Regions from separate parts of the Pseudomonas sp. A014 genome, predicted to be linked through region 3. Evidence: riboswitches for the same ligand, from Rfam matches in the RefSeq annotation. Region 3 holds a riboswitch; each other region holds the start of a gene.
What was found. A riboswitch is a leader RNA that binds a small molecule or an ion and turns the genes downstream of it on or off. The one in region 3 is predicted to bind cobalamin.
Positions count from the first base shown of each region.

Region 1: linked by a shared signal. The riboswitch ahead of ACTYOL_RS13965 (CbtB domain-containing protein) and the one ahead of ACTYOL_RS14760 (TonB-dependent receptor) in region 3 are both predicted to bind cobalamin.
Region 2: linked by a shared signal. The riboswitch ahead of cobW (cobalamin biosynthesis protein CobW) and the one ahead of ACTYOL_RS14760 (TonB-dependent receptor) in region 3 are both predicted to bind cobalamin.

Region 1 is NZ_CP199001.1:3,079,042-3,088,554, reverse strand. It holds gene ACTYOL_RS13995 (transporter substrate-binding domain-containing protein) at 1-1,784, opposite strand, end outside; gene ACTYOL_RS13990 (response regulator transcription factor) at 1,796-2,410, opposite strand; gene ACTYOL_RS13985 (DUF1272 domain-containing protein) at 2,632-2,883, opposite strand; gene cobM (precorrin-4 C(11)-methyltransferase) at 2,947-3,699, opposite strand; gene ACTYOL_RS13975 (cobalamin biosynthesis protein) at 3,731-4,126, opposite strand; gene ACTYOL_RS13970 (CbtA family protein) at 4,126-4,815, opposite strand; gene ACTYOL_RS13965 (CbtB domain-containing protein) at 4,826-5,011, opposite strand; cobalamin riboswitch at 5,111-5,333, opposite strand; gene ACTYOL_RS13960 (hypothetical protein) at 5,503-6,234, shown strand; gene ACTYOL_RS13955 (alpha/beta hydrolase) at 6,250-7,134, opposite strand; gene ACTYOL_RS13950 (metal-dependent hydrolase) at 7,326-8,411, shown strand; gene ACTYOL_RS13945 (TraX family protein) at 8,360-9,127, shown strand; gene ACTYOL_RS13940 (LysR family transcriptional regulator) at 9,156-9,513, shown strand, end outside.
Region 2 is NZ_CP199001.1:2,356,541-2,366,053, reverse strand. It holds gene ACTYOL_RS10755 (ATP-binding protein) at 1-984, opposite strand, end outside; gene cobN (cobaltochelatase subunit CobN) at 986-4,735, opposite strand; gene cobW (cobalamin biosynthesis protein CobW) at 4,739-5,806, opposite strand; cobalamin riboswitch at 5,906-6,103, opposite strand; gene ACTYOL_RS10740 (LysR substrate-binding domain-containing protein) at 6,149-7,030, opposite strand; gene ACTYOL_RS10735 (ankyrin repeat domain-containing protein) at 7,194-7,841, shown strand; gene pobA (4-hydroxybenzoate 3-monooxygenase) at 7,956-9,143, opposite strand; gene ACTYOL_RS10725 (helix-turn-helix domain-containing protein) at 9,309-9,513, shown strand, end outside.
Region 3 is NZ_CP199001.1:3,253,156-3,262,668, forward strand. It holds gene lpxO (lipid A hydroxylase LpxO) at 1-591, shown strand, start outside; gene ACTYOL_RS14745 (carboxymuconolactone decarboxylase family protein) at 694-1,038, shown strand; gene ACTYOL_RS14750 (GNAT family N-acetyltransferase) at 1,117-1,686, shown strand; gene ACTYOL_RS14755 (outer membrane beta-barrel protein) at 1,772-2,518, opposite strand; cobalamin riboswitch at 2,680-2,882, shown strand; gene ACTYOL_RS14760 (TonB-dependent receptor) at 2,996-5,122, shown strand; gene ACTYOL_RS14765 (REP-associated tyrosine transposase) at 5,298-5,753, shown strand; gene ACTYOL_RS14770 (DUF1624 domain-containing protein) at 5,906-7,057, shown strand; gene ACTYOL_RS14775 (hypothetical protein) at 7,112-7,267, shown strand; gene ACTYOL_RS14780 (hypothetical protein) at 7,286-7,624, opposite strand; gene ACTYOL_RS14785 (hypothetical protein) at 7,803-8,282, shown strand; gene ACTYOL_RS14790 (diguanylate cyclase) at 8,374-9,513, shown strand, end outside.

The DNA.
Region 1 (9,513 bases), 170 kb from region 3:
TGGCTGGCACGCTCGGCATCCTCCTTGGCCTGGCGCAACTGTTCGAGCAGGCTGCGGCTGAGCGTGAGCTGGGCCTGAAGCGCCCGTTGTGCCTCGCTGCGCTGGTGGATCAACTTGCGCAGATAGCCGTTCCAGAACACCACGCCGGCCAGCAAAAATGCCGAAAGCACCAGCACCTGCAACGCCAGCGAGCGGTAGTTGCCCCACAGGCTATCGCTGACGATGGTGCTGGTACGCCAACGGTTGATCAACTGGTCCAGTTCTTCCGGCGGGATACTCAGCAACGCCTTGTCCATGATCGACTGCAGTTGCGGCAGATCGGGCGCCACGGCAAAAGCTATTGCTGTCTGGCTGTCGTCCTGCAAGCCGGCGATGCGCAACCTGTCCTTGAACACATGAGTCAGGTAGTAGGACGCGCTGATGTTGCTGATCAGCGCAACGTCGGTATTGCCCTTGGCCACCGACTCCATCATCGCCAACGTGTTGCTGGCCTCGACCACATGAGCCTGCGGATAACGCTGGCGCAGCGCGACCTCCTGGGAACCGTCACGCACCAGCGCGATGCGTTGTGCGTTCTGTGGGCCGGCTTGCGTGCTGGTGCGACGCACGACCTGCACGTTGGGGCTGACCAGGTAGGGGCGGGTGAAACGCACGCGCGATGCGCGCGACGGGCTGTAGTCCAGGGCTCCGACCAGCTGTGCATCACCCCGTGCCACCTCATCGACCATGGCCGCCACGGAGTTGCGTTCAACGATGTCGAAACGCAGGCCGGTGCGCAAAGTGATCTGTTTGAGAACGTCCAGTGTAATGCCGTTGGGTTGCTGCTGGGTGTCGTTGAATGTGATTGGTGCAAAGCTTGGATTGATCAGTACCCGTATCCTGGGGGCTCTGGCCAGCCAGCGTTGTTCTTCATCGGTGAGCGTGGAAAGGCGACGCTGCAGGAGCAGGCTGGTGTTGCCACTGGACCAGCGGCGCAGGATGTTCAGGCGCTCGCTGTCGGTAATCCTCTGTAACGCCTGGTCGACCAGGCCGAGTAGCCTGGTGTTGTGCTGGTCCAATGCGAAGGCGAAAGCGCCTGCGGGTGCCTGGACGAAATGGTCGATGCGCACCAGGCCTTGATAGGCTCGTCCAATAGCGAAGTCCGAGCTGATGGCATCGCCGATGTAGGCATCGGCATCACCCTGCGCCACTGCGCTGAGGCCTGCGTAGGTCGAGCTGTAGAGGATCAGCTGCGCCTGGGGATACAGGGCTTGGACAGCCGTCTTGGGCAGGTAGTGATCGACCATGGCCAGGCGCAGGCCGGCCAGATCCTCACTGTGCAACTGGGGGCGGTCCTGACGTGTGACGATCACCGGAAGGTCGTCGGCATAGGTTTGGCTCAGGGACAACTTGGCATCGGCTGCTTCGAAGCCATTGGAGCTGCCAAGCAGGTCGATCTGCCCCTGGTGCAGGGCTTCGATGGCCGCCGTGCGACTGGCAAAACGGCGTACTTCGATCGGCATGCCCAGTTGCTCGCCGATCAGGCCAGCATAGTCCGCACTCAACCCCTCGTAGTCGTTTGGGCTGACATTGATTTCAAAGGGGGGGTAGTCAGGACGCGAACTGCCCAGGACCAGCACCTTGCGCTCGCGCAGCCACTGGCGGTCGCTGTCGCTCAGCGGCAGCGCGACACTGGCACTGATCGAGCGAGCCAGCAAGTGTCGCGGTTCGCTTTCACCAATGGCGGCGCCCGATATCAGCAGGGCCGCCGCTGCCAGTAGCAGGCCGCCAAGGGTGTGCCTCATCGTCGCGAGGCTCAGTTCACTTGGTTGCGTTTGGCCAGGTCGACCATTTCGACCAGCGACTCGGTCTTGAGTTTTTCTCCGATTCGACCGCGGTAGGTGCTGATGGTCTTGGCGCTGAGGTTCATGGCCGTCCCTATGTACTTGTTGTTCTCTCCCCGCGCGAGCCTGCGCAGGACTTCCATTTCCCGATTCGACAGGCTGTTGAGCCTCACCGTTTCCGATTCCAGGGTGCTGCTGTTCACCGACATCTGCGGAAAGGTCGAATAGCCTTTGACCAGGGCCTTGAGCGCGAACAACAGGGCATCGAGGTCTTCGTCCTTGTTGACGAAGGCCGAGATTCCGGCATCCAGGCAGCGACGGACGTAGAGATCAGAGGACTGCCCGGTGAGTACCATGATTTTTGGTGCAGGATCGAGCAATTGCAAACGCTTGATCACTTCCATGCCATCCAGGCCCGGTAACCCAATATCGAGAATCACCACCTTCGGTGCAAGCTGGCGTGCCATCTGCACGGCCTCGATGCCATTGCCCGATTCACCGACAACCTCAAAGCGTTCCCGCTCGAGCAGGATACGCACGGCGAGGCGGACGGTAGGGTGATCATCGACCATCAGTACGGTGGTCATTGGAAAACTCCTGTACGAAATAATGTTCGTTCCTGACGTTATCCAGGAATACGTCTGTAGGGCCAATCTGGCTGCGGGCACGATACGTCCATCAGAACGCTTTGATAATGGCGAGTATAGGCGTGTGGAAAAAGCCGCCATTTGCTGGTGAAAAGTCTTACAAAAGAAACTAGGGGCGAGGGGCGATGAGACCCTCGCGGGCGGGTGTGGGGTAAGGGCGCTCAGGTCGGGCGCGCACAGGCGGGATGCGGTTTATTCACGCGATGCGTCGACGCGGGATTTTTGAGCAGCGCAGCACCGACCCGTGTCGGGCGTTGCTGCAATTGCCCCGCGCAATTCGGACATTGTCCCTGTAGATGCTGTTCAGCGCAGCGGCGGCAGAAGGTGCACTCGAACGAGCAGATCAGCGCGTCCAGGGTGTCGGGGGGCAAATCGGTATCGCAACATTCGCAATTGGGGCGTAGCTCGAGCATGGCGCAACTCCGGTGCGGACAGAGATGCGCCAGTGTCGGTCGCTGGACGCTGGCTGGCAATCCTCAGTCGCCGGGGCGATACAGATGGGCGTGGCCGGCGCGGTACAAGGCCGAGTCGGCAAACGGTGCGTCGCCTAGAACATGGCCGACGAGAATCAGTGCCGTGCGCCGGAAGCCTTTGTTGGCAACACCCTCGACGATATCGGCGAGACGGCCCCTGACCCAGTCCTGGTCCGGCCAAGTGGCGCGGTGGATCACTGCCACCGGGCAATCCGCCCCATAGTGCGGCAGCAGCTCCTCGACGATGCGCGGCAGATGGCGTACCCCCAAGTGAATGGCCAAGGTACTGCGGTGGCGCGCCAGGTCCGCCAGTTGCTCGCCTGCCGGCATCGGCGAGCGATCGCCGTAGCGGGTCAGGATGACGGTCTGCGAGATGTCCGGCAGCGTCAGTTCGCAGCCGAGCAGGGCGGCGCTGGCGGCTGTGGCGGTAACGCCAGGAATGATCTGGTAGTCGATGCCCAGTTCGCGCAGGTGGCGGATCTGTTCGCCGATGGCGCCATACAGGCTCGGGTCCCCGCTGTGTACACGGGCCACATCCAGGCCCTGGTCATGGGCGTCGCGGATTGCGCCGATGATCTGCTCCAGGTGCAGTTCGGCGCTGTTGATCAGGGTACTGGCGGTGTGGCCTTCGAGTACCGCGGCCGGTACCAGTGAGCCGGCGTAGATGATCACCGGGCATTGACGGATCAGGCGTTGGCCCTTGACCGTGATCAGCTCCGGATCGCCGGGGCCGGCACCGATGAAATAGACCGTCATGGCAAGTCCTTGAAGGTGAAATGAAGTGCGATTATCCGTTGCTGGCCAGCGCCAGGGTAGCGTCACCGAGCACCTGCCTGGTGATTGTCAGGATCGGCGAGCGCTGACCCTCGCTCGCCGCCAGTGCCAGCGCCGCGCTTTCTGCCACTCCCCAGCAGCCGGTGGTGTTGAAGGCCATTTCGGAGCGGTGGCTGAGCAACGGCAGGAAGGGCTGCAGTTGCTGGGCGCTGTACAGCGTCAGGGGCAGGCCGAGCTGCTCGGCCAGTTGCCGCAGGCCGGGCTCCTGAGCCTTGAGATCGATGCTGGCGATACCTCGCAACGCGGCCAGCGTCAGGCCGTTGTTGGCCAGTGCAAGGTGCAGCAGGGTTTCCAGAACCGCCGCGGGGCAACCCCGGCGGCAGCCGAAACCGACATAGAGCGCGGCCATCAGGCCTGCGCGGAGCGGCGGTACAGCCAGGCGCTCAGCAGACCCAGTGCCACCCAGAAGGCTGCGTTGGTCAGCCAGGAGGCAACCTTGAACTGTGCTTCCAGCGCTTCAGGCGCCAGGCTTTCATGCACCAGTGGCTGAGGGGCGCCGATCAGGTGCGGTACCACCAGCAGCGCTGCGCCAAGCACTTTGAGCAGCCAGTGCCGCGCGAAGACCAGCAACGCCAGGCCCACAGCAGTGGCGGCGGCGGTGCCGATCCACCAGGTCTGGCGTTGACCCAGATCGGCTGCGGCGGTGCCAGGCAGTTCGGGTGGCAGGCCCAGGGTCGGTGCCAGGCAGAACACGGCGAAGCCGCCCAGCCCCCACAAGGCGCCAGTACTGACTCGACCGGGTTCGCGCAGGCTGTAGAGTGCGGCGAGGATCAGCGCGAAACCGACTGCCACCACCAGGTTACCGCCGGTGGTCGACAGCACGCGCTGCCAGCCGTCTTCCGGTGACCAGGCTTCTGCACCGTGCTCATGGCCAGCGGCACTTTCACCGGCGTGCTCGTGCTGCTCGGTGGGGGCCGAGTTTTCATAGGTTTCGGCTTGAAGGATCAACGGAGCGACCCAGAAACTCTGCAATAGCGTCAGCAAAAGTGCGGCGAGCAGGCCACTGAAGCCTGCAGTGCGAGCGATACGCTTGATCATCATCGGACACTCAGTGGCAAGGGAAGGCGGCGCTGTGACGGGTATCGTGGGCAGCGTTGTGCACAGCCTCCAGGTGCGAGAACCCGGCGAAGTACACCAGGCACAAGCCCAGCAGGCTGGCGCCGACCGCAACGACGAGACGCTGGCTGAGGCTGACGGGGGTGGCGATGCTGTGTTTGGCGCTGGTGACGGACATGACGCATTCCTCTGCTTTTTTTCATGGGCGACAGGAAGCGCGGCAACCCCAGGCGAGAACCGCCCAGGGACATGCAACAGCGCCCGCCCACCGCGGGGTGTGATCACAAGACGTCGGGCCGGTCTCCGGGCTGACGAGCAGGAGCCTGGCTCCTGGGGAGAGCGTCACCTTCCCATGCCGCACTGCAGGCACAGTGGATCAGACGCTCGCTCGCTTACCGTTGCGGGGGCAGCACCGGACTTGCCAGACCCATGAAGAGCCTGTGACGCACCGGTTTCCCGTTTCACCCCTGCAAAGGGGCACCCTACGTAATGTATTAGGAGATCACGGCCATGCTTTGGTCGTCAATTCTTGTTACGAATTGAGCAAATGGGCGGGCTGAAAATCCTCAGTCAGCCTTGAACGTCGCACTTTTTTACATTCAGGGGCTCTATGCATGGCCAGGCTGCGCCGATTCCCGGCCCGGCCGCTGACCCTGGACCCCGGTGCAAATGCCTGTTCCCGCCTTTCGCCGCCGTGCCCGCCTGTCATTGGTGGGTGTCTTGATCGCCCTGTGCGGGTGCACCGGGCAGCAGGGGCGTGACGTATTCACCCAGTTGGGTAACGGGCATCCTGGCGAGCTGTTCCAGACCAGTGTCGACCGCATGGCCACCTTGTCCATGCGCGACAACCTGCAGAGCCTGTATCTGCTGATGAACAAGCTCTACCTGCGCAACCCCAGTCAGTGGAAGCAGTCCGGATACCTGGATGCCGCCACTGCCGAGCGCCAGATCCGCCAGGCCATCGAGCAGCGCCAGTCGTTGCCGCAACTGGGCGAGCGCCGTGACCTGGCGGCGCTGAGCTATGCCTTGAGCCCGGAGTTTCGCGGTGATCGGGTCGGTGCGTTCATCTATGCGATCGGCAGCATGTTGATTACCGCCCACGGTGGGCGCACCGAGTTCTACATGACCGACGCCATTGACCCACTGTTCGTCAATAACGCCGCGCGCAACATCGAAAAGGCCACCTGGATGCTCGGTCAGCGCCAGGACGCCAATGGTGTGTTGCTGCTGTTTTCCAACGAGATCTCGGAAGAGGGCAGCAACCTGAGTTTTGCCGTCGAGTTCGGCAAGATCGTCGCACGCCTCGACCTGCTGGCGCAGATGCTCGATGAGCGCTACCGACGGATCGGCCTCAACTATGCGCAGAGCCTGCTGCTGATGAATTTCCTGCCCGTACAGTGATCATCGCCCCGGGCCTCAGAGCAAGGCTTCGATGGCGCGGCGATAGCGCTGGCCTGCCAGGCTCATGCTGTTGTTGTGGCTTGCCCCCGGCACCAGCAGCAAGGTCTTGGGCTGCTGCGCGGCCTCGAACAGCGCCTGGCTGAAGCGTGGCGGCACATAGCGGTCGTCCAGGCCGTGCACCAGCAGCAGAGGTAAATCGATATCGGCGATCTTGCCCAGCGAGTCGAACTTCTGCGACAGCAGCCAGCGTACCGGCAGTGCGGTATCGGCCACCGATGCTGCCACGTCGCCAAGGGAGGTGAAGGTGGATTCGAGAATCAGGCCGCGCGCAGGTACGGGCTGGCCTTGCTGGCGTGCCTGGCGTGCGAGCTCCGACGCAAGCTCGACAGCGACCGCACCGCCCAGCGAATGGCCGAAGATCAGGCGCTTGCTTGGCACCGGCTGCAACTGGGCGAAGCGCTCCCAGGCAATTCGGGCGTCCTCGTATACCGTGGCCTCGGACGGCAGGTCGCCTTGGCTCTGGCCAAACCCGCGGTAGTCCACGGCCAGCACCGAATAGCCCATGGCGTGCAGCTGCTCGATGCGGAACAACTGACCGGTGAGGTTCCAGCGTACGCCGTGCAGGTAGAGTATCGCTGGCGCATCGGCGCGTTTGGCCGGCCACCACCAGGCGTGCAGGCTCTGGCCGTCGGTGAAGCTGCGCGGGCGCAGGTCCAGCTCCTGTACGCCGGCCGGCAGGCCCCTGAACCAACTGGCCTGGCCCGGCTCGATACGAAACACCAGTTCGCGCTCCTTGTGCTGCAAGACCGCGCAACCCGCGGGCAGGCCCACCACCAGCAAGGCCATGGCCAGCCAGGTGAGCCAGCGGCGTTTGAAGTGAGTGAGCAGGGTGTCGGTCATGGGTGTCATCAGGCGTGCTGGAAATCGTCGTTTTTAACAGAAGCCATGGCCTCGCTGCAGGCAATTTTTCCCGAGCGGTGCTGACACATGTTTGCAAGCTGTTTCCCCAGCGCCCTCGAGGGGATCTGCACGCTTGCCGCAGCGGGCGCCGAGGGGTAGGTTTCCCTGACCCTGTCGATGGAAGACTTACCTTGGACTCGATTACCCAAGCCGTACTTGGCGCCGCCCTGCAAGGTACCGTGCTCGGCCGCATCCAGGGCCGCCGTTCGCTGTTGTACGGTGCCGCGCTGGCCACCTTGCCCGATCTCGATGTGGTGATCCGGTATGCGGACCCTGTTTCGCAGATGACCTATCACCGCGGTTTTTCCCATTCGATCTTCGTCCTTACCGGCCTGGCGCTGCTGCTGGCGTGGCTGGTGGCCTGGGTAGGGCAGAGGCGCCGGCCCGACAGAGGCTACCGTTGGCCCCGACTGTTCGTGGCGTTCTGGCTGGTGCTGGTCACCCATCCCCTGTTGGACGCCTTCACGGTCTATGGCACGCAATTGTTCTGGCCGCTGCCGTTCACTCCCGAAAGCTGGGCGGCAGTGTTCATCATCGACCCGATCTACACCGTGCCGCTGCTGGTCGCTGTGATCTACGCCGCGTGGCGGGGGCTGAGTGGTCGGGCGATACCCCTGATGGCAGCGGCTCTGCTGTTCAGTACGGCGTATCTGGGGTTCGGGCTGGCCGGGCGCATGGCGGTCGAGCAGCGTTTCCATGAGGCCCTGGGCCGCCAGGGCGTTGTTGTCGATCATGTGCGGGCAGTGCCCATGGCCTTCAACAGCCTGGTCTGGCGGGTGCTGGCCAAGACGGCGGATGGTCATTACTACGAGGGCGTGAGCAGCGTTTTCGACCGCGAACCACCCGAGATGCAGCGCCTGTCGCTGAACCTGGACGCCGCCAAGGTGCTCGAGGGCGTCGCGCTGCACGAGCGGCTGCGCTGGTTCACCGATGATTGGCTGCGTTATGACGTGGTCGGCGATGTGCTGGTGGTGACCGACCTGCGCATGGGCATTCCCGGTAACTACACCTTCCGTTTCCGCATGGCTCATCGCGACAGCCAGGGTCAGTGGGTGGTCGATACCCCAGCCAACTGGAGTGACGGTGCCGCGATGTTCAACGGCCATGACCTGGGGCTGATCTGGCGTCGCATCCTCCAACAGCAACCTCCGCTGCCCCTGGCGGCTTGGACCACACGCTACCTGAATCCCTCGCCGCAATCCGGGGTGGCGCCCTGAACGGCCGCTCGGCCGGGCTCGACCTGGTCAAGTGGACGGCGATCCTGAGCATGGTCGCCGATCATTTGCGCTACCTGTGGCCCAGTGCCGACGGGTTGTTCGTGGTCGGGCGCCTGGCGTTTCCACTGTTCTGCCTGGTGATCGCCTGTCATGTCTCACGCGCCCAGCCAGGCGCGCTGTACACGGCAGCCAACGCGCGCTACCTGAGCTGGATGTTGGCCTTCTCGGTACTTGCCGAGGGCCCGTACCGTTGGTTGGACAATGGCTCGCACACGCTCAATGTCATGCCCACCCTGACCCTTGGCCTGCTGGTCGCCTGGGGGGTGAAGCATCCACAGCCTGCTGCGCGCATTGTCGGCCTCGGTAGTGCCGGGCTGGCGCTGGTTTTCAGTGATCGACTGATGTATGGCTTGCCGGGGGTATTGCTGCCGGCGGCCTGCCTGATGCTGTGGTCGCGAGGTCGGCCCGGCTGGCTGGTGCCCTGTCTGCTGGCAATGGGCGCAAACCTGACCAACAGTTGGTTATGGGCGCATCCCTGGCAGCCCTTTTCCCTGCTGGTGCTGGCCACCGCGGCAATGGCGCTGCCATTGGGTTTGCGCATGCTGGCGTACCAGGGCGCCTCAATCGTGCCTGTGGGACGCTGGGCCTACGGGTTCTATCCTTTGCACCTGATGGCGATCAAGGCCTTGCAATACCTCGATCTGCCCCCATCCTAGGCAGCCTCGGATATCCAGGAACAGCTTCATGGAACCCAACCGCTTCGGCGACATCGCCGCCTTCGTCAGTGCCGTGAAGGTCGGCAGCTTCACCGCAGCCGCCGCGAGCCTGGGCCTGACCCGCTCGGCGGTGGGCAAGAGCATCGCGCGCCTCGAATCGCGCATGGCCGTGCGCCTGCTCAACCGTACCACGCGCAAACTGAGCCTGACCGATGAAGGCCAGGTCGCGTTCGAGCGTTGGCGGCAGATCCTCGAAGACCTGGACGAAGTCGAGACCACGATGGCCCAGCGCCGTGGACGACCGACCGGCACCCTGCGCCTGACTGCGCCGCTGTCGTTCGGCCAGCGTCATGTGCTGCCGATCCTGGATGTCTACCTCAAGCAAT
Region 2 (9,513 bases), 900 kb from region 3:
CCAGTTCGGCACCTCACGCCGGGCACCTGCGCTCACCGGTTGTGCCTCCATTGCCCCCCAGTCACCTTGTCCACTCGGGTCTTGCGACTGCTGGCCGCCCTGAGGTGGCGTGTTCGAGCCAGCGGGCGGCTCTGCGCTACGGCGGCGATGGCGCAAGGCAAATTCGGCCACAGCCTCTACATCTTCCTCGCCGATGGTCGCAGAACCGCGCCACGCGGCATGGGCGCGTGCCGCCCGCAACCAGACCAGGTCGGCACGCAGGCCATCGACACCCGCAGCGAAACAACGCTCGGTGATCCAGGCCAGCGCCTGGTCGTCCAGGGCAATGGCCGGCAGGCGCTCACGCGCGTGCTGGCAGCGGTCGCGCAACTGCGCCTGGGCCGCTGCCCACTGCGCGCAGAAGGCCTCGGGGTCGCTGTCGAATGCCAGGCGGCGGCGGATGATCTGCTGACGGTCGTTCGGCTCAGGCGCGCCTTCAAGGGCGATGTTCAAGCCGAAACGGTCGAGCAACTGCGGACGCAGCTCGCCCTCTTCCGGATTCATGGTGCCGATCAGCACGAAACGCGCGGCGTGACGGTGCGAGATGCCGTCGCGCTCGACACGGTTGGTGCCGCTGGCCGCCACATCCAGCAGCAGGTCCACCAGTGGGTCGGGCAGCAGGTTGACCTCATCCACATAGAGCACCCCACCATCCGCCTGGGCCAGCACGCCCGCCGAGAAGCGTGCCTTGCCCTGCCCCAGCGCAGCATCAAGATCCAGAGTACCGACCAGCCGCTCTTCGGTCGCGCCCAGCGGCAGGGTCACGAAAGGGCCTGCGCCGAGCAGGTCGGCCAGGCCCCGGGCCAAGGTGCTCTTGGCCATGCCACGCGGACCTTCGATCAGCACACCGCCGATCTTCGGGTCGATGGCGGTCAGGCACAGGGCCAGCTTGAGGTCTTCGGCACCGACCACGGCGGCCAGGGGGAACTGCAGGGGTTCGGTCATTTCAGGCTTCTTCCTCGCCGTCGAGCAACTGCTGCTCGAGGGCCTCGCGGTAATCGCCCGGCGCCTGCCACAGACCACGCTGCTGGGCTTCCAGCAACCGTTCGGTCAGATCGTGCAAGGCGTGCGGGTTATGCTCGCGCATGAATGCTCGGGTCGCCGGATCGAGCACGTAGGCATCGGCCAGCGACTGGTAATGGTGATCGTCAATCAGGTGAGTAGTGGCATCGAAGGCGAACAGGTTGTCGACCGTCGCCGCCAGTTCGAAGGCACCTTTATAGCCGTGACGCTTGACCCCGTCGATCCATTTCGGGTTCAGCGCACGCGCGCGGATCACCCGGTTCAGCTCCTCCTTGAGGGTGCGGATACGCGGGCGATCGACCTGGCTGTGGTCGCCGTGGTAGCTGGCGACCGTGGCGCCGGCCAGGGTTTCGGCAGCTGCGAGCATGCCGCCCTGGAACTGGTAGTAGTCGTTGGAGTCGAGCAGGTCGTGCTCGTGGTTGTCCTGGTTCTGCAACACCGCCTGGACCTGCCCCAGGCGCTGGGCGAACTGGGCCCGTGCCGGCGTGCCTTCATCGGCAGCACCATAGGCATAGCCGCCATGGTTGAGGTAGACCTCGGCCAAGTCGGCGCGCCCCTGCCAGAGGCGTCCGTCGATGGCGTTCTGCACACCCGCGCCATAGGCACCCGGCTTGGCGCCGAACACCCGCCAACCCGCCTGACGCGAGGCCTGCTCGGCATCGACACCCTGCGCCAGCAGCGCCGCGCGCTCGGCACGCACGCGGGCAGCCAACGGATTGAGGTCGTCCGGCTCATCCAGCGCCGCCACGGCCTGTACCGCCGCGTCGAACAGGCGGATCAGGTTGCCGAAGGCGTCGCGGAAGAACCCCGACACGCGCAAGGTTACATCGACCCGCGGACGATCGAGCAGGCTCAGGGGCAGGATTTCGAAGTCATCGACCCGCTGGCTGCCGGTGGCCCATACCGGCCTCACCCCCATCAGTGCCATGGCCTGGGCGATGTCGTCACCGCCGGTGCGCATGGTCGCCGTGCCCCAGACCGACAGCCCGAGCTGGCGCAAGTGATCACCATGTTCCTGCAGGTGGCGCTCGAGGATCAGGCTGGCGGAGGCAAAGCCCAGGCGCCAGGCCGTGGTGGTGGGCAGGTTGCGCACATCCACGGTGTAGAAGTTGCGTCCGGTGGGCAGCACGTCCAGACGCCCGCGACTCGGTGCGCCGCTGGGGCCTGCCGGCACAAAACGCCCGGCCAGGGCCGCGAGCAGGCCGTCGATCTCGGCGGCGCCACAGGCATCCAGGTTCGGCGCGACTTCGTCGGCGAGCGCCTGCAGCACGGTATGCACCGCCTGCCATTGCGCAGTATCGGGTACTGCCAGGCGCCCTTCGATCAGGGCCAGGGCGAGTATCTCCAGACGTTCACGGGTATCGCCCTGGGTGCGCCACAACGCAGCATCCAGCGCCTGCAGCAGCTCGGGACGCGGCCCTTGCCAAGCCTGGCCAAGATCGCAGTCCAGCGGGTCGAAGGCCAGTTCCAGAGCACGTGCCAGCGCGCGCAGCAGGCTGGCATTGCCGCCGCGGCCGTCACCACGATCGACCCGCAGCAGCGCCAGCAGCGTATCGCTGCGCAGGCGCCCTTGCGGCGACTGGCCGAAGACATGCAAGCCATCGCGAATCTGCGACTCTTTCAAGTCGCATAAATAAGTGTCCAGGCGCGGCAGCCAGACAGCCGCATCGTCCAGTTGCCCTTCGAGCTGCAGGTCACGGTCGATATGGTTGGCCTTGACCAGCTCGAGAATGTCGCGCTGCAGCTCGCGGGCGCGGCGCGGGTCGAGCAGTTGCGCCTCGTAGTATTCGTCGGCCAGCTGCTCCAGATGCCGCAGCGGCCCGTAGGTTTCGGCGCGGGTCAGCGGCGGCATCAGGTGATCGATGATCACCGCCTGGGTGCGGCGCTTGGCCTGGGCACCTTCACCGGGATCGTTGACGATGAACGGGTAGATGTTCGGCAGTGGGCCGAGCAGCGCATCCGGCCAGCACTCGGCGGACAGTCCGACGCCCTTGCCGGGCAGCCACTCCAGGTTGCCGTGCTTGCCGACATGGATCAGCGCATCGGCGGCAAAGCCGTTGCGCAACCAGAAATGGAACGCCAGGTAGCCGTGCGGCGGCACCAGGTCCGGGTCGTGATACACCGCGCTCGGGTCTACCTGGTAGCCCCGGGCCGGCTGGATGCCGACGAAGGTCAGGCCGTAGCGCAGACCGGCGATCATCATCCGGCCGTTGCGGAACATCGGGTCTTGCTCGGGCGAGCCCCAGCGTTGGCGCACTGCCTGCTGGTTGGCCTCGGGCAGGCAGGCGAAGGCCGCGAGGTAGTCGTCCAGGGACAGGCTCTGGGCACAGGGACGCTGGTCGAGGTGGTCCAGGTCGTTGGTCACGCCGCCGAGCAGTTCGTGGATCAGCGCCGTGCCCGTCTGCGGCAGGCCCGCAACCGGGTAGCCCTCGGCCTGCAGGGCATGCAGGATGTTGAGCGCGGCGCCCGGCGTGTCGAGCCCTACGCCATTGCCGATACGCCCGTCGCGGGTCGGATAGTTGGCCAGCACCAGCGCCACACGCTTCTGGGCATTGGGCAGTCGCGCCAGCTCGACCCAGCGCCGCGCCAGTTCGGCGACGAAATCCATGCGTTCGGGATGGGCCTTGTAGCAGACCACATCGGACTGGCTGCGCTCGCTGCGCCAGGCCAGGTCCTTGAAGCTGACCGGCCGGGTGATGATGCGCCCGTCCAGCTCCGGCAAGGCGATGTGCATCGCCAGGTCGCGCGCGCCCAAGCCCTGCTCGCTGGCTTCCCAGCCGGGCTGGTTGTCCTGGGCGCAGATCGCCTGCAACACCGGCACGTCGCGGCGCAGCGGGCGCAGGTTGGGCCGCTCCGGGCTGGACAAGGCAAAGCCTGTGGTGTTGATCACCACCTCGGCGTCGACCTCGTCGAGCCACGCCTCGACCTGTTCCAGACAGGCCGACTCCTTGAGGCTGGCGACTGCGATCGGCAATGGGTTCAGCCCTGCCGCCTGCAAGCGCTGGCAGAACACATCGATGAACGCGGTGTTGGCGGCCTGCAGGTGCGACCGGTAGAACAGGATCGGCGCCACCGGATGCTCCGGGTGCCACTCGGGGAACCAGTCTTCAAGCCCCGCACTGGGCTTGCCGGGGTGGTAGACCGTGGTGCGCGGCAGCGGCTGGGGTTCGTCCCAGGCATAGTCGCGCCCCAGCCACTGGCTGGCCAGGCAATTGAACAGGTTGACCGCATTGGCCTTGCCGCCCTGGCGCAGGTAGTGCCAGAGCCGCTCGGCCTGCTCGGTCGGCACCGTGCCCAACTGCGTCAGCTCAGGGTCGGGGCGGTCATCGCCGGGCACCAGGATCAACTGCACGCCACGCGCCGCGAGTTCGACCAACTGTTCTACGCCATAGCGCCAGTAGCCGACACCGCCGTGCAGCGACACCAGGATCACCTTGGCGTGACGCAACACCTCGTCGATGTACAAGTCGACGGAGGCGTGGTTCTGCACCTGCATGGGGTTGGCCAGGCGCAGGCTGGGGAAATCGTCCGGCAACTGCTCGGCGGTTTCGGCGAGCAGTGCCAGGTGAGAGTCGCCGCTGCAGAGAATCACCAGCTCGGCGGGCGTCTGGCCAAGGTCGGCAATGCTGTCGTCCGGCACGAAGCCGCCGGGCTGGGTCCGCAGCAGGTGCATGGATCAGGCGCCCAGGGCCTGGCGCAGGCGCGCTTCCAACTGTGCCGCGTCGAGGTCCTGACCGATCAGCACCAGACGGGTGATGCGCGGCTCGTCGCTGCGCCAGGCGCGGTCGAAGTGCTTGTCGAAGCGCGTGCCCACACCTTGGATCAACAGGCGCATCGGCTTGCCGGGGATCGCGGCAAAACCTTTGGCACGCAGGATGCCGAACTCGGTGACCAGTTGCGTCAGGGCATCGAGCAGCAGGCTTTCGTCCGCTTCAGGCAGGTCGATGGAGATGGAGTCGAAGGCGTCATGATCATGATCGTCATGATCGTCGCCGTCGTGGTGCGAATCGTGGTGGGTGCGACGGCCATCGATATGCACTTCGGACTCGGCCCCTACGCCCAGCAACACATCCAGCGGCAGGCGACCGCTGCTGGCCTCGATCACCTTGACGGCCGGCGGCAGTTCTTCGGCGACTTCGGCGCGGACCTTGGCCAGGCCCTCGGCGTCGATCAGGTCAGCCTTGTTCAGCACCACCAGATCGGCACTGGCCAGCTGGTCGGCGAACAGCTCGTGCAGCGGGGATTCGTGGTCCAGGTTGGGGTCCAGCTTGCGCTGGGCGTCGACCTGGTCCGGGTAGGCGGCGAAGGTGCCGGCGGCCACGGCCGGGCTGTCGACCACGGTGATCACCGCATCGACGGTGCAGGCATTGCGGATTTCCGGCCACTGGAAGGCTTGCACCAGCGGTTTGGGCAAGGCCAGGCCACTGGTCTCGATGAGAATGTGGTCCAGGTCACCGCGACGGGCGACCAGCTCACGCATCACCGGGAAGAACTCTTCCTGCACGGTGCAGCACAGGCAGCCGTTGGCCAGCTCATAGACGCGGCCGTTGGCCTCTTCCTCGGTGCAGCCGATGCTGCACTGCTTGAGGATTTCGCCGTCGATACCCAACTCGCCAAACTCGTTGACGATGACCGCGATGCGTCGCCCCTGGGCGTTGTCGAGCATGTGGCGAAGCAAGGTGGTCTTGCCCGAGCCGAGGAAGCCGGTGACGATGGTGACGGGAAGTTTGGCCAGTGTTTTCATGTGGCGATGCCCTTGGCAGCAATGGTGCGGGCATGCGGGACGAAAGCCGCGGCCGACCGGCCGGACTCGCTCGCCACCGGATCACCCCGCCCGGTTGAAAGTCGAAAACGTTGCGAGGCAGGTCTCCTGGCTTGCACTGCACGACGTCCAGCCGTCAGGGCGACGCCTTCCCGCGCGTGGGCGCAGTGGCTGTGTCGAACCTGTTCAGTGCTTACAGTTGCGGGGGCAGCCGCGGCTTGTACCGCGTTCCCGTCTTAGCTCCGGCAGCGCCGGAGAACCTCGAAGCGGCAAGGCTACGCAGTGGTGCGCAGGTGGTCAACCGTCTGACGCTGATCGGAGCCTTCAGATGCCATCCCCGGCCAGCAGCTCGGTCAGCACCTGCGCCAGGGCCTTGACCATCACGTCGGCCGTTGGCCGGTGGACGATGACGATCTCGTAGCTGTCCACCTCCGGCAAACCTTGCGCCGCCCCCAGCACCCGGTGCTCGGCGGTGGCCGCGCGCGGCGGCAGCAGGCTCACGCCCATGCCGTCGGCCACCGCGGCCTGGATCCCGGACAGGCTGGAGCTGGTGAAGCTGATTCGCCAACGGCGGCCCATGCCTTCGATGGCATGGATCATGTCTTCGCGGTACAGCCCGCGCGGCGGAAAGGTGACCAAGGGTACCGGGTCAAGCTCGAAGGCCGGCATGCGTACGCTGTCGATCCATTGCAGACGCTCGGGCCAGCAGGACACGCCCTCGCGGCTGTTGCGTCGCTGCTTGAGCAGCACCAGGTCGAGTTCGCCATTGTCGTAGGCCTGGCTCAGGTCGCGGCACAGACCGCTGGTGACTTCCAGCTTGACCTGCGGGTGCAGGCGGCTGAACGCCGACAGCGCATTGGTGGTTCGCCCGCCGACGAAGTCTTCGGGCACGCCAAGGCGCACGGTGACGCCAACCATGGCCCCGGCCAGGGCCTCGAGCATCTGGTCGTTCAGCGCCAGCATGTGCCTGGCATAGCCAAGCAGCGTCTGCCCGGCGTCGGTGGGCAGCACGTCGCGATTGCCACGCACCAGCAGGCGATGGCCGACCATCTCCTCGAGGCGTCGCACCTTCTGGCTGATGGTCGACTGGGTCGAATGCAGGCGCGCTGCAGCCGTGGTGAAGCTGCCGCAATCGGCGACCACGACGATGGCGCGCAACAGGTCGAGGTCGAACAGAGCCCTATTCGGTTTTACGCTGATGGACATGAGGGTATTCGGTTTTCAAATGACGAGCCTGACTTCTAGCATGGCCCTTCACGCCGGGCAACGTTGATGCATTCGGAAATCCACTACCGGTCATCCAGATAATTCGTTTCAGTCGCCGGCAACTTTTTCCCTAGGATGAGGTTTTGCCTCAGGAGCCCCACGCATGCGCCACACCCTCGCCGCCTGCCTGCTGGCCTTCACCTGCCTTGCCGCCCACGCCGAGACCACCTCCATGGATACCCGCCTGCTTTATGCCGCCCAGCGCAACGATGCACCTGCCATCCGTCGCTTGCTCAAGGAACCACTGGCGCTCGACAGCCGCGATGGCCAAGGGCGCACGCCCCTGCTGGCGGCGACCCAAGGCAACCATATCGACGCGGCCAAAGTGCTGATCGAAGCCGGCGCCGATGTCAACGCCAAGGACAACATCCACGACAGCCCCTACCTGTATGCCGGTGCCCGCGGCCTGAACGAGATCCTGCGCCTGACCCTGGCCCACGGCGCCGACCTCGCCAGCACCAACCGCTACGGCGGCACCGCGCTGATCCCGGCGGCCGAGCGTGGTCATGTGGAAACGGTGCAGATATTGATCGACGCGGGCGTGGACGTGAACCACCTCAACCGGTTGCACTGGACCGCCTTGCTGGAGGCAGTGATCCTTGGCGACGGCGGCCCGCGCCATGTGGACATCGTGCGTCGGCTGCTGGCGGCAGGCGCGGACCCTGCGATTGCCGACAAGGATGGCGTGACGGCGCTGGAGCATGCGCGCGCACGCGGGTATACAGAGATGGTGGCGATGCTGGAGCGTTGATGAAGCGCTGGCCCGTGCCAAGTGCACCGCGCTGCCTGGCACGGGCTACGCCCGTGTTCGCGGGACAAGCCCGCTCCCACAGGGATTGGGCTGAATAAGGTGTTCGCAAGCCCGCTACTCCACCGCCTCGTACGGCAAGCCCACATAATTCTCGGCAATGTTCACCAGGCCGGCCTCGGACGACAGGAAGTACTCCCGGTCGGCCTCCTGCATCTTCTGGTCCCAGGCATCCTTGTGCTCGCCAAAATCATGCAGCAGCTGGGTCATGAACCAACTGAAACGCTCGCCCTTCCAGACCCGCCGCAGCGCCAGCGGTGAGTAGCGCTCCAGCAGGTCGGTGCGGCCTTCGCGGTAGACCTTGACCAGGATGCGATACAGGTAGTTGACATCCGAGGCTGCCAAGTTCAGGCCCTTGGCCCCGGTCGGTGGCACGATATGCGCCGCATCCCCCACCAGGAACAGGTGCCCGTACTGCATCGGCTCGACCACCAGGCTGCGCAGCGGCGCGATGCTCTTTTCCAGCGCGGGGCCGGTGACCAGGCGCGCGGCGACGTCCTCGGGCAGACGCGCCCTGAGTTCGTCCCAGAAACGTGCATCGGGCCAGTTCTCCACCCGCTCGTCCAGCGGCACCTGCAGGTAGTATCGGCTGCGGGTGGTGGAGCGCTGGCTGCACAACACGAAACCACGATCATGATACGCATAGATCAGCTCGTGGTTGACCGGCGGGGTATCGGCCAGCAACCCCAGCCAACCAAACGGATAGACCCGCTCGTACTGCTTGAGCACGCCCTGTGGAATGCTCTGGCGCGAAACGCCATGAAAACCGTCGCAACCCGCGATGTAATCGCACTCGACGCGGTGCAACTGGCCGTCCTTCTCGTAGGTCACGTAGGGCCGCTCGTCCTTGAGCCCGTGCGGCTGCACGTTGCTCGCGCCATACACGATCGGCGCCCCGCTCTGCTCGCGGGCCTGCATGAGGTCGCGGGTGACTTCGGTCTGGCCGTACACCATCACCGTCTTGCCGCCGGTCAGGGCCTTGAGGTCCAGGCGCTGGCGGCGCCCTGCCACCAACAGTTCGACACCCTCGTGCACCAGCCCCTCACGGTCCATGCGCGCCGATACCCCGGCCTCGCGCAGCAGGTCAACGGTGCCCTGCTCCAGCACACCGGCGCGGATACGGCCAAGCACGTACTCAGGGGTCTGGCGTTCGAGAATGAGCGTGTCGATGCCCGCCTTGTGCAGCAGTTGACCAAGCAGCAGGCCAGAAGGGCCGGCGCCAATGATTGCAACCTGGGTTTTCATTGTTGTTGTCTCGCCTTGTCGATGCCGTACTGGCGGCAGCCGGCATACGTTATTCGGGTTAGCCCCTGCATTTTTACTGGCGCAAAAAGCTGAAAAGGTGTCATATCCGATGGAAAATCTGCACTTTTCAAAATTCCGTGCGATCAGCGCACAGGTGTCCCGACCATGAAATTCTCCCTTCCCGGCGTACCGCTGTTTCAGCTCTATGGCGAGAACCACGCCTGGCCCGGCACCGATCTGCTGCACTGCGAATCGATCCCCGCACGCAGCCGCCTGCACCACTGGGAAATCAAGCCGCACCAGCATGCCGAACTGTTCCAGTTGCTCTACGTGCAGCGCGGGCACGCGCTGGTGGAAATCGAAGGTCGAC
Region 3 (9,513 bases):
ACCGGCTGGAAGCGCTTCTATCTGAAGTGGTACGGCGAGAGCCACCCTTCGGCGATGACCCTGTGCCCACGCACGACCGAACTGCTGCAAGGCATCGGCACGGTCAAGGCGGCGATGTTCGCCACCCTGCCGCCGGGAGCCAAGCTGGTTCGTCACCGTGACCCCTATGCCGGCTCCTACCGTTACCACCTGGGCCTGGACACACCGAACGACGATGGTTGCTACATCGATGTGGACGGCGAGAAGTATTCCTGGCGCGACGGCGAGGCGGTGATCTTCGACGAGACGTACATCCACTACGCGGCCAATACCACCGAGCACAACCGTATCATCCTGTTCTGCGACGTCGAGCGCCCATTGAAGTACCGCTGGGCAAGCGCCTTCAATCGTTGGTTCAGCCGCAACGTCATGGCCGCCGCAGCCGCGCCCAACGATGCCAACGACAAGACCGGCGGCATCAATCGCCTGTTCACGCGCATCTACAAGATCCGCGAACGTGGTAAGGCCATGAAGAAGCGCAACCGCACCCGCTACTACCTCGAGAAGTGGGCCGTGGTGGCGGCACTGGTGCTGCTGTTCATCTACATCTGACACGTCCTGCGGCCTCCTTGCCCCTCGGTGACGAGGCCTGCCCTTCCCCCCATCTTCGACTAGCCTGAAAGCTCCTGTTGCCAACCTGACAAGGTGAAGACGATGAGCATGATGGACTGGGACGCCTACCGTAAGCAGTTGATGGCCGGCATCGGCGATCTCAAGCAGCTTTCTCCCGACACCGTGGCCGGCTACGCCACCGCCAGCGCTGCCGGCGCCAAGACCAACCACCTCGACGCCAAGACCCGCGAGCTGATTTCCCTGGCCGTGGCGGTGACCACTCGCTGCGACGGCTGCATCGCCGTGCATTCGCAGCAGGCGGTCAAGCACGGTGCGACCCGCGAGGAAATCGCCGAAGCCCTCGGCGTGGCCGTGGCCATGAACGCGGGCGCTGCCCTGGTGTATTCGGCACGGGCGCTGGATGCGGTCGGCAAGGCCGGCAGTTGACGCTCTCGGGCGCCACAGCCCTTGCATGACGGCGCCCATCCACCCAGACTTGCCGGCCCAGCCCGAGCAGGAACCGACATGATCCACATTCGCCCCATGACCGCGGAAGACTTCGAGCGTTTCTGGCCGACCTTCCAGGCCATCGTCCAGGCGCGCGAAACCTACGCATACGACCCGCAGATGTCGCAGGAGCAGGCGCGCACGCTGTGGCTGGAGTTTCCGTTGCACACCCTGGTGGCCGAAGAGGATGGCGAGCTGCTTGGTTCCTACTACCTCAAGGCCAATGCCGCAGGCCCGGGTGCGCACGTGGGCAATTGCGGATACATGGTCACACCCCGTTCACGCGGACGTGGCGTGGCACGGCTGATGTGCGAGCACTCGCAGAAGCTGGCGCGCCAGGAGGGTTTTCTGGCCTTGCAGTTCAATTCGGTAGTGGCGAGCAACGAGGTGGCCGTGGGGCTGTGGCACAAGCTCGGTTTCGAGACCGTCGGGCGCCTGCCCAAGGCATTTCGTCATGCAGCACTGGGGCTGGTGGATTGCCTGGTGATGTACAAGTGGCTGGCCGATGAGCCGGTAACCGAGAAACCGGCACTGCTGATCGGACGCAAGAATATCGAGGCACGGGTGTCTCGGCGCCGGGGCCGCTAGGCACCCTTGAGCCTGCTGGGGAATCCTCGTGCCGAGATTGCGGCACGAGGCTGCCCTTACATACGGCGTACAACCATCGAAGGCATCAGAACGCCAGGCCGACCTTCACGCCAAACTCGTCACGCTTGAGCTTGTTGTTGTCGGCAACCGGCGAGTCCTCGTCGATCTTGTACTCGGTACGGGTGTAGTACACGCCCGCCTGGATCGGCATGCCGCCCTGCTGGTTCATCAGCAGAGTGACTTCGGCATACGGGTTGGTACGGTCCTTCATGTCGACACTGTCGCTGCCGAAGTCGTCGACCTTCAAGCGCGCACGGCCATCGATGGTGTGACGAGCACCGACTTCGACACGCAGGGTCGAGGCATCGAACTGGTGGTTGTAACCCAGCGCGGCCTTGGCGAACGGCGACTTGTAGGTCAACTTGGTGTCCAGGTCGTTGATCTCGGGCTCGAAACGGGTCCAGCTGTAACCGCCACCGACGATCACGTCGACGAAGTTGCGCGCATCCAGCGCGGCACGCCAGCCAAGGTCGAGGTCGGCCTGTGCCTCCTTGAGCTTGTTGTCGTTCTTCTTGCCGTACTTGGCTTCGGCACCGATCTGGTAGATGAAGCCGGACTCGGCCGTCATCTTGTTGCCGAAGTTGGCGAACACACCGCCTTGGCCCAGGTGCTCCTTGTCGGAGTCGCTGCCGCCTTCGAACTTGAACTTGTCGTAGGAACCGAGCAGGCCGAAGGTGAACAGGGGCTCGGTGCTGGGGGCTGCCATCGCTGCCAGCGGCGCGCCGAGGAGGGCCAGGGCGCAAGTGTGACGCAGCAGTTTTCCAGTAAACATTCGCAAAAGTCTCCATGACGTTGAATAAAAAGGGCGAACGAGCGGTTCGAGACAACGTCAGTCGGAAAAGTTCGAAAAAAATCTAATAAAAACGCGCAACCCTGTAGCCCATCACGTTTTTTCGCCTATCCAAACGATTGACTCCCCCTGCGTTCGATGGTCAGATGCCGCCAGTTTCAGGTGTCCTGCGCCGCCGTGCGCAGGGTGAAACGGGAAGCCGGTGCGTCTTTGCAGACAAGTCCGGCGCTGCCCCCGCAACGGTAAGCGAGCGAATCCTTCGACACACCACTGTGCTCAGGCATGGGAAGGTGAAGGCTTCACGACCCTCGCAAGCCCGGAGACCGGCCTGACGCTTCTGTTGGCAAACCCGCGGTGGGCGGGCGCAGGCCGGTGTTCGCGTGCGCGCCTGCGTGCGTGTCTGCTCGTCTTTGCGTTGTTTCCACCGGGATCCATTCATTCCTGAACCCGTGGAACGACATGTCCCGACACTTCAAGCTTCAAACTCTGGCCGCCTGCATGGCCGTGTCCCTGCCGGCGCTGGCCGAGCAGCCGCAAGGCAAGGTCCTCGACCTGCCCTCGACGGCGATCACCGAGACCCGCGACGAACAGATCGTCGATCTGGCAACCCCTACCCAAGCCGGTTCGCGCCTGAACCTCAGCGCCCTGGAGACCCCAGCCAGCACCACCAGCATCACCGCCGAGCAGATCCAGCAGCGCGCCAACCTCACGGTGCAGGATGCAGTGACCCGATCGCCCGGCATTACCTCCGTCGGCACCCCGGGCAACGGCAACACCGCCCTCTCCGCGCGTGGTTTCACCGGACACGCCTCGGTGATGACCCTGTTCGACGGCTCGCGCCTGTACACCGGCGCCGGCACCCAGACCTTTCCGGTCGACCCGTGGATGGTCGAGCGCATCGATGTGATCCGCGGCCCCGCCTCGGTGCTTTATGGCGAAGGCGCCACGGGCGCTGTGATCAACGTGATCCCGAAAAAACCCTTCGCCGGTGAGATCCGCAACCACCTGCGCCTGGGCTATGGCTCATGGGATCGCCAGCAACTGGGGCTGGACAGCGGCGGCAGCCTGAGCGAGCGCCTCAGCTACCGCGTTACCGTGAACAAGCAGGAAGGCAATGGCTGGGTCGACCGCACCGATTCGCGCAGCCTGGCCTTGAGTGCAGCCTTGCGCTTCGATGCCACCGACGACCTGAGCTTCACCCTCGCCCATGAGCGTGGCGACGCACAGCCCTCGAACTACTTTGGCACGCCGCTGATCGACGGCCACCTGCGCGACAGCCTGCGCAAGAAGAACTACAACATTCAGAACGACGTGCAGCGCTACCACGACGAATGGACCCGCTTCAACACCGACTGGACCCTCAGCGACAGCGTCACGGCCAGCAACCAGCTGTACTACATCAAGAGCCGTCGGCACTGGCGCAATGCCGAGGACTACACCTGGGATCCGACCCGCGAGCAGCTGGAGCGGGCAAGCTACCTGGAGATCAAGCACAACCAGGAGCAGATCGGCGACCGCCAGAGCTTCACCTCCGATCATTCGCTGTTCGGGCTGAACAGCAAGACCGTGGTCGGTGCCGAGTACAACAAGATCCGTTTCAATGTCGACAGCAACTCGCCGTACAACGATGTCGGCGGCGATTACGACGATCCTTGGAGTCCGGCACCGGGCGGGTTCCAGAGCCAGAACGTCACACGTCCACAGACCCTCTCGACCACCCACACCTTCGCCCTGTTCGCCGAGAACCGTACCCAACTGACCGATCGCCTGTCGCTGGTGACCGGTATCCGCCGCGACCAGAACCACATAGACCGTGACAACCTGACCAACGACACGCGAGTCGACCGCAGCCTGCAAGGCGGCAACTGGCGCGCCGGCCTGGTATTCGCGGTAACAGACAACCTGTCGCTGTACGGCCAGTACTCCACCAGCGAAGACGGGGTGAGCAACCTGATCAGCCTCAGCCCGAGCCAGATCAACTACGACCTGACCGAATCGAAGCAGACCGAGCTGGGGCTCAAGCAGCGCTTCTGGGATGGGCGTGGTGAATGGACCCTGGCGGCGTATCACATCGTCAAGAAGAAGCTGTTGGTCGACGACCCGATCAGCCATGAGAAACAGCAGGCTGGCCAGCAGACCTCCGACGGCCTGGAAGCCGCGCTTGAGCTGGATCTGGGCCACCAATGGCAGGTATCGGCCAACGCCTCGGTGGTCCGCGCCAAGTACGACGACTTCGACGAGATCGTCGGCGGCATCGCCCAGGACCGCGCCGGCAACCGCCCCGCCAACGTTCCGCGCCGCACCGCCAACCTCTGGCTCAACAAGGGCTTCGGCGAGACCGTCGACGCCGGCATCGGCCTGCGCTACGTCGACCAGCGCTATGCCGACACCGCCAACGCTTACAGCGTCCCCGGCTACACCGTAGTCGATGCCAATCTCGGCTGGCAGGTACTGCCCGACGTACGCCTGGGCCTGCAGTTGAACAACCTGTTCAACCGCGACTACGTGGTTGCCGCGCACAGTGGCGAACAATGGCTGTTGGGCGCGCCACGCTCGTACTTCGCAACGGTGGACTACAGCTTCTGATGATGTAGGCCTTGCCGGCCTATCGCGGGACAAGCCCGCTCCCACAGGTTCTTCACTGATCCTGTAGGAGCGGGCTGGTCCCGCGATAGGGCCGGCACATTCAGCAAAAAATCTCCCGAGCAACCAGCCACAGTATCGCTACCTTGATCAAAGGAAGAATGTTCAAGGAGAAAGCATGGATCGCCCTCATTCCAGCCTGTTGCGCCGTGGCCGCTTTTCCGAGCCCGGCAGAATCTATCTGCTCACCACCGTCACGCGCTCCCGCCAGCCTTTTTTCCAGTTTCTGCGTCCGGCACGTGCAGTCGTCCAGCAACTGCGTCACGCCGAAGAGGAACAGTCATGTCGCTCCCTGGCCTGGGTTGTGATGCCGGATCATCTCCACTGGCTGATCGAGTTGCGCACTGGGACGCTAGGAGCGTTGATGCGCAGGTTCAAGTCCAGGACCAGTCATGCGCTTTACCAGACAGGTGGGGGTACAGGGCGGATCTGGCAGCCTGGGTACCAGGACAGAGCTATCCGCAGGGAGGAGGATGTTCAAGCCGTGGCGCGGTACATCGTTTCCAACCCGCTGCGTGCGGGGCTGGTTGGGAGTGTGCGGGAGTATTCGCACTGGGATGCTGTTTGGTTGTAAGTGCCGGCCCTATCGCGGGACCAGCCCGCTCCCACAGGATCAGTAAAGAACCTGTGGGAGCGGGCTCGTCCCGCGATAGGGCCCTCAACATCACCACAACAGCAAAGATATAAGATAACATTCCAAATCTTACTCAACGCCGCCCCAGACCCATGCCATCCACCCCACCCTCCTCCCGCCTGCACAGCATCGACGCCCTGCGCGGCCTGGTCATCCTGATCATGCTGTTGGACCACGTGCGCGAAACCTTCTTCCTGCATCGCCAGGTCAGCGACCCGATGACCATCGACGCCACCGAGCCCGCACTGTTCGCCAGCCGCACCCTCGCTCATCTGTGTGCCCCGGTGTTCGTCATGCTGACCGGCTTGAGCGCCTGGCTCTACGGCGAAAAGCACCAGGGCCTGGGCGATGTCTCGGCGTTCCTGTTCAAGCGCGGGCTGTTCCTGGTGGTGCTGGAGTTCACCCTGGTCAACTTCGCCTGGACCTTCCAGCTGCCGCCCAGCGTGATCTACCTGCAAGTGATCTGGGCGATCGGCCTGAGCATGATCGTCCTGTCGCTGCTGGTGTGGCTGCCGCGGCCGTTGCTGTTGGCCCTGGGTGTAATCATCATCGCCGGCCACAACCTGCTCGACGGCCTGCACTTTGCTCCCGGTACGCTGCTGCACGCACCCTGGGCGATCCTGCATGATCGCGGCTGGCTCGAGGTATCGCAGAACCTGCGCCTGCGGACCTCCTATCCACTGCTGCCCTGGATCGGCGTGATCGCAGTGGGCTATGCATTGGGGCCATGGTTCGCGCGTGGCAGCGATACCGCCAAGCGCCAGCGTCAGTTGTTGTTCGCCGGTAGCGCTGCGCTGGTGGGTTTCGTCGCGCTGCGTCTGCTCAACGGCTATGGCGAGGCCCAGTGGCAGCTCTACCCCGATCTGACGCAGACCCTGATGAGCCTGTTCAACATCACCAAGTACCCGCCGTCGCTGCTGTTCCTGCTGCTGACCCTGGGTGTCGGCCTGTTGCTGCTGCGTGCCTTCGAGCGCGCCGGCCAGGCACGCTGGATCGGCGTGCTGACCGTGTTCGGCAGTGCACCGATGTTCTTCTACCTGCTGCACCTTTACGCGCTGAAAGCCCTCTACCTGGCAAGCGTCGGCCTGTTCGGGCACAACCAGGGCGAGTACTTCGGTTTCGATAGCGTGGGCGCACTGTGGCTGGTTGCAGCGTTGCTGGCCGCCGCCCTGTACTGGCCAGTGCGGCAGTTCGCCGGATTCAAGGCCCGCCGCCGAGACATTCGCTGGCTCAAGTATCTGTGAGCGAAAGCGCCCGAATCGTTTACCATCGCCGCTCCCAACGACGGAAACCCCGAGATGAACAGGATGATTCAGTTCGTGGTGGTGGTCGTGCTCTGCACGGCCATCGGCACGCTCTGCGAACACTTTGGCGTGAACCAGTACCTCAAATGGCTGCTGATGGCCTTGCCCGCGATCGTCTGGGTGCGCTTGCGTAATCCGATGAAGGACTGATCCCGGGCGACCCAGGGTTCAGTAGTTCGAACGGTCGTAGCCCGATCCGTCGGTTGCGCGGATGAACGCGTCGTAGTAACTGACCAGGTTGCTGCCCTTTTCATAAAGGACGGTGGCAAAGTCGCTCGGTGCAACATTGCCCTGTTCCCAGAACCGGTTCATGTCACCGGAAAGCAGGTAGGGCAGGTAGTCTTCGTTGACGGTATCGCTGTGAAGATGCGAGCGGCCGAAGTACAGCGCCGAGATCAGGGCAATCTGATCCTCGGCTTCCAGGTTCGATAGAAACGCCTGGGCGTCTTCGGACGAAGCGAAGGGCAGCGCCGGCACGATGCCACTAATCAAGTGATCGATATGCATGGAGGTCTCCTTGGTCGGTACGGCCCGTATTAACCGAGCGCAACAGGCCCCACGTCAAAAACGCGGTGTTGAGCCTCTACCTGGCAGCGCAGGACACTTGCCCACGACCTTTCCCACACTGCCGTGCCTGCGGGCCTTGCAGTAAACTCACTTCCCTCGAACCTCCAGAGCCACCCCCATGCCTCGCCTGCCGAAACTGCTGCTGCCCTTGCTGTTGCTCGCCACCCTCGCCGCCTGCGACCAGAAACCCACCCGCGAAGAGCGGATCCTGGCCAACCTGCCGCTGCAGGAAGCCTACGACCACAACATCGAGCGCATGGCCCAACTGCTGGCGATGACCCACCCGCAGGTGCCGCAGGACAAGATCAAGGACGTGCTGCGCAAGCACCTGACCGTCGACGACCAACGCAAGGACCTGTTCAAGCTCTACAGCGAGAAGAACTTCAGCGATGCCGAGTTCGACACCATCGTTGCCGCCACCCAGGACCCGCAGAAAGCCCGGCAGCTGGGCGAGAGCGAGGAAGGCAAGCGCCTGAGCGAGAAACTGACCGGTTTGATGCGCGCCACAGCGCAGGACAAACACGTACAGGCATTGGCTGAAGAGCGCATGCAGCAGGTGGAAGACGAACTCTCGGAGCTGAGCGCACCCGGCAAATGAAACCCGCTGGCGGCCCGTTCGTTTCGCCCCGTAGCTGACTGCACGCATTCCGAGTAATGTTGCGCAAATCGACTTCCCAGTGAGTTCCGGATTGCCACACGCCAAGAAAGGCCTGCGCCTGGACCTGCGCACGCTCATCCTCCTGTTGTCGACACTCACCGCCGTGGTGATGCTGCTGACCAGCTACTTCGCCAGCTACCGGGTGCAGCGACAACTGCTGATCGATCACTCCCTGGAATCGAACCTGGTATATGCAGCCAAGCTGGCCTCGATCACCCAACTGTTCCTGGAGGGCGCGCTCAAGCAGCTCGCGTTCAGTGCCGACACCAGCGGAGGGACGCTTGACGACACGGCCCGACTGCAACGCGAAAGTGAACGCCTGCTGGCCCAGAGCAATGCCTTCAACTCCACCTTCTTCGTCGACAGCGAAGGTGTCCTGCGAGCGATCTCGCCCGCGCCCCTGCGCACCATGCTCGGACAACACCTGGAAACGCCGGGGTCACTGGAAGCGCTGCGTGAGCGCCGGGCGCTGATCTCGACGCCGTTCATTTCCAAGGCCAACAACCTGGTGGTCGTCGCCTCGCAGCCGATCTTCGCCAAGGACGGGCGCTACCTGGGTTATGTCGGCGGCAGCCTCTATCTGCGCCAGCACAACATCTTCAACAGCCTGCTGGGCGAACATTTCTATCAGGATGGCTCCTACCTCTACGTGGTCGATCACAACCGCCGCCTGCTCTATCATCCCGACGCCGAACGGGTGGGCACGGTGGTAAATGACAACCCGCTGATCAATCAATTGCACCAAAAGCGCAGCGGCACCCAACAGTTCACCAACAGCCTCGGCAAGGAAATGATCGCAGGCTTCGCCACGGTGCCGATCAGCGGCTGGGGCATCGTCGCCCAGCAGCCGCTGGCACAGACCGTGCAACCGTCGCAGCGGCTGATCCTCAACGTGGTCGGCATTTCCGTACCGCTTGCCCTGCTCGGCGGCCTTGCCCTGTGGTGGCTCGCGCTGACCATCACCCGACCACTCTGGCAACTGGCTGCCGGCGCCCGCAGCCTGGACAAGGCCGACACTCACGAACGCATCCATGCCGTGCGTGCCTGGTATTTCGAGGCCGCCGAGCTCAAGCGTGCCCTGCTGTTCGGGTTGAACCTGTTGCAGGAGCGCATCGGGCGCCTGAACCGGGATGTACAGACCGACCCGCTCACCGGCCTTGGCAACCGTCGT